DNA from 2 places in the Cobetia sp. UIB-001 genome. Region 2 is predicted to be linked to the other one. Evidence: predicted binding sites of a transcription regulator. Region 2 holds the regulator's gene; the other holds the start of a gene.

Region 1 (3,317 bases), 820 kb from region 2:
GGTGATGGCGACGTCGGTGCCCGGGTTCTCGGCGTAGAAGCCCTGTTCGCGCGTCAGTTCTGCCGCGGCAGTCGTGATCGGCAGATAGCCGGTGAACTGGTGCCAGTCGGCCTGCACTTCAGGCTTTGAGAGGTACTGGAAGAACTTGGCGACGCCCTGGTATTCCTCATCGCTGTGACCGGACAGCACCCACAGCGAGGCGCCACCGATGATGGAATTCTGCGGCGTCTCGATCACGTCGCTGTCATAGGGCAGCGGTGCCACGCCGAACTCGAAGCCCTTGGCGCTTTCCTTGACGCCGGCATAGCTGGCGGAAGAGCCCATCATCATCGCGCACTCGCCGGAGTAGAACTTGGGCGCCGCGTCATCGAAGCGACCGCCGAACACGAAGCGCTTGTCGGCCTGCCAGTCATCGAGACGCTGGATGTGATCGACCACGGCGGTCGTGTTGAATTCAAGGCGGGTATCGGTGCCGGCGAAGCCATTGGCCTGGCTGGCGAAGGGCACGTCATTGCGCGCCGAGAAGTTCTCCAGCATCACCCAGGACGGCCAGGTGGTGGTCAGGCCACAGCTGGCGGCGCCGGAATCGACGACCTTCTTGAGCGCGGCGCCCATTTCCTGCCAGGTCTGCGGGAGGGAGTCGACGCCCGCCTTGGCCAGCACGTCCTTGTTGTAGTAGGTCACCGGCGTGGAGGAGTTGAACGGCATCGACAGCATCTTGCCGTCGGTGTCGGTGTAATAGCCGGTGACGGCAGACAGGTAGGCGTTCGGGTCGAAGGCGGTGCCTTCCTTAGGCGCGAAGTCTGCCATCAGCTGATGCACCGGGACGATCGCGCCCTTGGCGCTCATCATGGTGGCGGTGCCGACCTCGAAGATCTGCACGATGTCCGGGCCCTTGCCGGCGCGGAAGGCGGCGATGGCGGAGGTCATGGTCTCGGAGTAGTTGCCCTTGAAGACCGGCTTGACGACGTAGTCGTCCTGGCTTGCGTTGAAGTCGGCCGCGATCTCGTCGACCTTCTTGCCGAGCCCGCCCCCCATGGCGTGCCACCATTCCACCTCGGTGGCGGCGAGGGCGCTGGCTGAGGCGGAGGCGAAACCGATGGCCAGCGCGAGGCTGGCGAGGCGACGAGTCGCGGTGGCAGTCGTGCGGGTGCTTGCGTGATGAGTCGGGCGGCGCATGGTCAAACTCCTGAGAGGTTCCCCTGGCCAGCTTCCGCAACAAAGAAGAAGGACGCTGGCCGCTGACGATCGATGGCGACGATCAAGTGAACATTTTCTTGTTCTTTTGATGATCGTCCGAAAAGCGTAGACGACTCTATAGCGCCCGCCTTACAACTTTGTGACAGGAAGATGTTCATTCGAGCGAGGCTGAGCTTATGGCTGAACTTATGGCTGAACTTATGGCTGAGCTGCTGGATGAACCTGGTCTGAGCAGCGAGAGTGTGGCGCCGCCAGCTCGGCTCAGGCTGGCAAGTGAGGCGCCGGGGGCAACTCAAGTCCGGAATAAGCGGCCGGCGAGCGAGTGTGCTAGTCTTGCGCGCTGAAAATGCCTGTGGCGGAGAACGCGATGAAAGTGGTTGAAGTGAGTGCCGGTGCCCGACGTGATGCCTGTCTGGCGATGCTGTGCGCCGAAGTCCATGGCCGCGAAGGGGGTCTGGATGCGCTGGTGAGTTACGCCGGCGTGCGTGGGGTGTGGTTCGAGAATGAGATGGCGCGCCTGTTCGCGCTGGTCGACGATGCCGAGCGCATCCACTCTGCCGCGCTGCTGGTACTCGACGAGAACGCACGTGGCCTGAATCTGGCGCTATGGGCGACGCCGACGGTGCATCGCGGTCACGACCACGGCATCGCGCTGGTCTCCCAGCTGTCCGATCACGGCCGCCTGCAGGTGCGCATCACCGACAGCTCACTGGTCAGCGTGCTGCGTCGCGCCGGCATCAACGACTGGCTGGAGGCCGAGGCCCAAGGCGATCAGCCGCGCGAGCTGGTCGGCATGAATCCGGCGGCGCGTGTCGGCAACCTGGCGGCCCTCGACGCGCCGCTGCGCCTGGACCGCGAGCGCATCAAGCGCTCCTTAAAGGCGCGCCCGAAGGACTTCGAGACCTACAAGAACGCCTTCGTGCGTGACCTGGAGCACTTCGCGCGTCATATCTGAGGATGAAATGACGCAAGCGAACGGCATGCTCTGCCAAGACAAAGGCCCCGCTCATTGAGCGGGGCCTTTGTGGTTCTGCGATCGCTGATCAGTGATCAGCGATCAATTCCTGCGCCGATCAAGCGGGCGTCGGCCAGTCATCAGGCGGCGTCCTGCTGCGGGTTGGAGGCGGTGCCGTCACTCGCCATCGGCTTGCGCACGAAGGCGTCGAATTCGAAGTGGTCGACGGTCAGCATGTCGAGTACCTCGGCTTCGAAGACGCGCATGAAGTCGCCATCCTCGGCTGACAGGATGCCTGCCTCGACCGCCGCTTCGATACGCGCTTCCGGTGACAGTGCGTCGGCCGGAATCTCGCCCTTGTGGTAGGCCTTGGCCAGCGCCTTGTAGATCGGCTCGGCGCGCGGGTAGTCCTTGAGCAGCGCGTTGTAGCGGGCGAGGGCGTTGTCCTGCTGGCCTTCGTCCTGGGCGTCCCAGGTGTTGTCGGTCAGCTTGGCACGCAGTGCAGTGTCGGTGGAGACGGCACGGGCGATCTCGCGGGTCAGGCTGTCCCTGGGCATGGCGAACTGACGGCCACGCGGCAGGGCGATCACGCGCAGGGCAGTGCCCAGCGCACGGTTGGGCAGGTTGGCGAACAGCTCATCCAGTGCCTTTTCCGCGCGGTGCAGCAGCCACTGCATGCTGTAGTGGAACAGCGCCTCTTCGTGTTCGCAGGCCTCGGATTCGTGCCACTGCTTGAGCGTCAGTGACGCCAAGTAGAGGTTGGAGAGCACGTCGCCCAGGCGTGCCGACAGCATCTCGCGCGCCTTGAGGCTGGAGCCGAGGCTTGCCATGGCCGCATCGGCGGACAGCGAGAAGGCGGCGCTGAAGCGGTTGATGTGGCTGGCGTAGGGCGTGGCGACGGCGTCGAAGCCGGTGGCCTTGCCGCCGATGCCGAAGCTCTGGGTGAAGGCGCGTGCCGCGTTGCCGAAGATCAGGCCGGCATGGCGGAAGAAGGCCTTGTCGAAGGCGTTCAGGTCATCGGCGTCCTTGGCGGCCAGCTCTTCGAGCACGTAAGGATGGCAGCGGATCGCGCCCTGACCGAAGATCATCAGGTTGCGGGTCATGATGTTGGCGCCTTCCACCGTGATCGAGACCGGAGTGCCGGCGTAGGCCACGCCGATGT
Region 2 (3,317 bases):
GCTGGGCCATTGGCTGTTTCGCCAGCCCGACCTGACCCGCAGCGCCATCGATGTCAGCCGCGCCCCGCTGGTGCTTTCGAGCCCCAGGCCGCTGGCCCGCACCACCAGCCTGTGGATGCGCCGCTCGATGTTCTCGCATGGTCGCTTCAAGGTACTGGTGCAGGAGGGCTTCACACCGGCCTTCCAGCACGCGCTGCAGCTGGCCTGAGCCTTGTGGCCGACTGGCCTCGTTTCTCTCTCTTCCCTTGCCCACTACCACTCGCCCAGGAGCCCCGATGACCGCGTCATCCACTTCCGCCGCTTCGCGTCCTTCCAGACTGGCCGACTACCTCGCCCTGACACGGCTGGACCGCCCCATCGGCACCTGGCTGCTGATGTGGCCGACCCTGTGGGCACTGTGGCTGGCGGCAGATGGCATTCCCGAGCGCACGACCCTGCTGATCTTCATCGCCGGGGTCTATCTGATGCGCGCCGCCGGCTGCGTCATCAACGACTACGCCGACCGCCATTGGGACAAGCATGTCGAGCGCACGCGAGACCGGCCGCTGACCTCGGGTCGCATTTCGGAGCGCGAGGCGCTGACGCTGTTCGGGGGGCTGGTCGCGGCCGCCTTCGTGCTGGTGTGCTTCACCAACCTGACCACGGTGCTGCTGTCGATCGTCGCCGTGCTGCTGGCGGCCAGCTATCCGTTCATGAAGCGCTTCCATCATCTGCCCCAGGTGGTGCTGGGCGCCGCCTTCGGCTGGGCGATTCCGATGGCCTTCGCCGCGACGCTGGAGGAGGTACCGACCTACGGCTGGTGGCTGTTCGCGGCCAATCTGATGTGGACGGTGGCCTACGATACCGCCTACGCGATGGTCGATCGCAACGACGACCTCAAGGTGGGCATCAAGTCCACCGCCGTGCTGTTCGGGCGTGCCGACAAGCTGATGATCGGCCTGTTGCAGCTGGGCATGCTGGCGGTGTTGATCGGCATCGGCCTGCACCTGACGCTGGGCATCTTCTACTGGCTGGGGCTGGCCGCCGCCGCCGTCACCTTCGTCTGGCAGCAACGTCTGATCCGTGAGCGTGAGCGTGCGCCCTGCTTCCAGGCGTTCCTCAACAATCATTGGACGGGTCTGCTGATCTTCGCCGGTATCGCCCTGGCGACCTGGCCGATGAGCTGACTCCCGCATAAACATTAGTATTATTTAATTTAAAGCGACCCCTGCCCTCTGTTGCTCCCCAGCCCACGGTTCATGCCTGCCTGCCGCGCCTCCAAGGCGGCTGGCAGGCTTGCGTGCAAGCTGCCATGCTGGCAGTTGTCATCTCGTTGTCATATAAGCGGGTTGTAATCGTCATCGACTTGTCATTCTGGCGCGTGCGCCGACTGCTGCATGGGATCTAGCGATGAGCTCCAAGACCGTACTGATTGTCGACGATGAATCCTCGATTCGCGAGATGATCGCCGTTGCCCTCGAAATGGCGGATTACCGCGTGCTGGAGGCAGACAATGCCCAGGACGCCCACGCCATCGTCGTCGATGAAAAGCCCGATCTGCTGTTGCTGGACTGGATGATGCCGGGCACCAGTGGCCTGGAGCTCGCGCGGCGTCTCAAGCGTGACGAGACCACCTCGGAGCTGCCGATCATCCTGCTGACCGCCAAGGGCGAGGAAGACAACAAGATTCAAGGCCTGGAAGCCGGTGCCGACGACTACATCACCAAGCCCTTCTCGCCGCGCGAGCTGGTCGCCCGTCTCAAGGCCGTGCTGCGTCGCACCACTCCCAAGGGGGTCGAGGAGGCGGTGGAAGTCGAAGGCCTGATGCTCGACCCGGCCAGCCACCGCGTCACCGCCCACGGCAACTCGCTGGATGTCGGCCCGACCGAATATCGCCTGCTGCAGTTCTTCATGACGCATCAGGAACGTGCCTACACGCGCAGTCAGCTGCTCGATCAGGTATGGGGCGGCAACGTCTATGTCGAGGAGCGCACCGTGGACGTGCACATCCGTCGCCTGCGCAAGGCGCTGGGCACAGGCCATCAGCATCTGATCCAGACCGTCCGCGGCACCGGTTACCGCTTCAGCGCTCAGGCCTGAGGGATTCATGCGCTATTGGACCAACGAGCTATGGCGCCTCGGCTACCTTGCCGGTGGCTTCGGCCTGATCGGTGGCCTGCTGGGCCATCTGGGCTGGGGCCTGGCGCTGGGCCTTTCGCTGTATCTGTTCGTCCATCTCAAGCACTTGAAGAGCCTCTACACCTGGCTGATCACCAATCCCCATGAAGAGCCGCCGCCCGGCGATGGCGTCTGGGGAGACCTGCTCGATCGTCTCTACCGCTACCAGAAGGGCCAGCGTCAGGCTCAGGAGCGACTGCGCAGCATCCTCAACCGTATCCAGGAATCCTCCGAGGCCATGCGCGACGGCCTGGTGATGCTGGACAACCACGGTGACATGGAATGGTGGAACAGCGCTGCCGAGCAGCTGGTCGGTCTCAAGGCCAGCCACGACCGCGGTCAGCACATCACCAACTATCTGCGTGACCCCGTCTTCATCGACTACTTCAATCGGCTGGCCTACCGCGAGCCGCTGACGCTCCAGTCGCCGCTGTCTGACAACCTGACGCTGCAGATCTCCATCACCCTGTTCGGTGACAACGAGCGTCTGGTCATGCTGCGTGACGTCACCCGCCTCTATCGTCTTGAAGAGATGCGCCGCGACTTCGTGGCCAATGTCTCCCATGAACTGCGCACGCCGCTGACGGTGCTGGCCGGCTATCTCGAGACCTACTCCGATTACGCCGATGACCTGCCACCGCGCTGGCAGCGTGGACTGGGCCAGATGCGGAGCCAGACCGACCGCATGCAGCACCTGGTCGAGGACCTGCTGACCCTGTCACGCCTGGAAAACGACGAACTGTCCGATAATGGTCGCTGCATCGACATGTGTGCCCTGCTCGGCCATATCCGCGACGACGCCGAAGGCCTGTCCCAGGGGCGCCACACCTTCTCCATCGAGGCCGATGCCAGCCTGTCTCTGCGCGGCGAGGAGCAGGAGCTGCGCAGCGCGATCTCGAATCTGGTCTTCAATGCGGTACGCTACACCCCCGAAGACTGTCATATCACCCTGCGCTGGAAGGCGGATGACCAGGGCCTGCTGGTCGAGGTGGAAGATGATGGGGACGGCATCGACCCGGTCCACCTGCCGCGCCTGACCGAACGCTTCTACCGCATCGACAAGGGCCGCAGCACCGCCACGGGAGGCACCGGCCTCGGGCTTGCCATCGTCAAGCATGTGCTGATTCGCCATCAGGGCCATCTGGAGATCGACAGCCACC

Evidence for each region. The regulator PhoB, encoded in region 2, activates phosphate uptake and scavenging genes when phosphate is short. The targets are predictions, from matches to a motif close to TGTCATANNNNTGTCANA.
Region 1: ugpB (sn-glycerol-3-phosphate ABC transporter substrate-binding protein UgpB) is a predicted target of PhoB. The motif match lies at 1,328-1,345, and genes of this name have one in related genera.

Annotation. Positions count from the first base shown of each region.
Region 1 is NZ_CP058244.1:749,449-752,765, forward strand. It holds gene ugpB (sn-glycerol-3-phosphate ABC transporter substrate-binding protein UgpB) at 1-1,179, opposite strand, end outside; gene HA399_RS03155 (hypothetical protein) at 1,568-2,155, shown strand; gene HA399_RS03160 (acyl-CoA dehydrogenase) at 2,296-3,317, opposite strand, start outside.
Region 2 is NZ_CP058244.1:4,104,918-4,108,234, forward strand. It holds gene HA399_RS17020 (chorismate lyase) at 1-208, shown strand, start outside; gene ubiA (4-hydroxybenzoate octaprenyltransferase) at 276-1,166, shown strand; gene phoB (phosphate regulon transcriptional regulator PhoB) at 1,390-2,079, shown strand; gene phoR (phosphate regulon sensor histidine kinase PhoR) at 2,087-3,317, shown strand, end outside.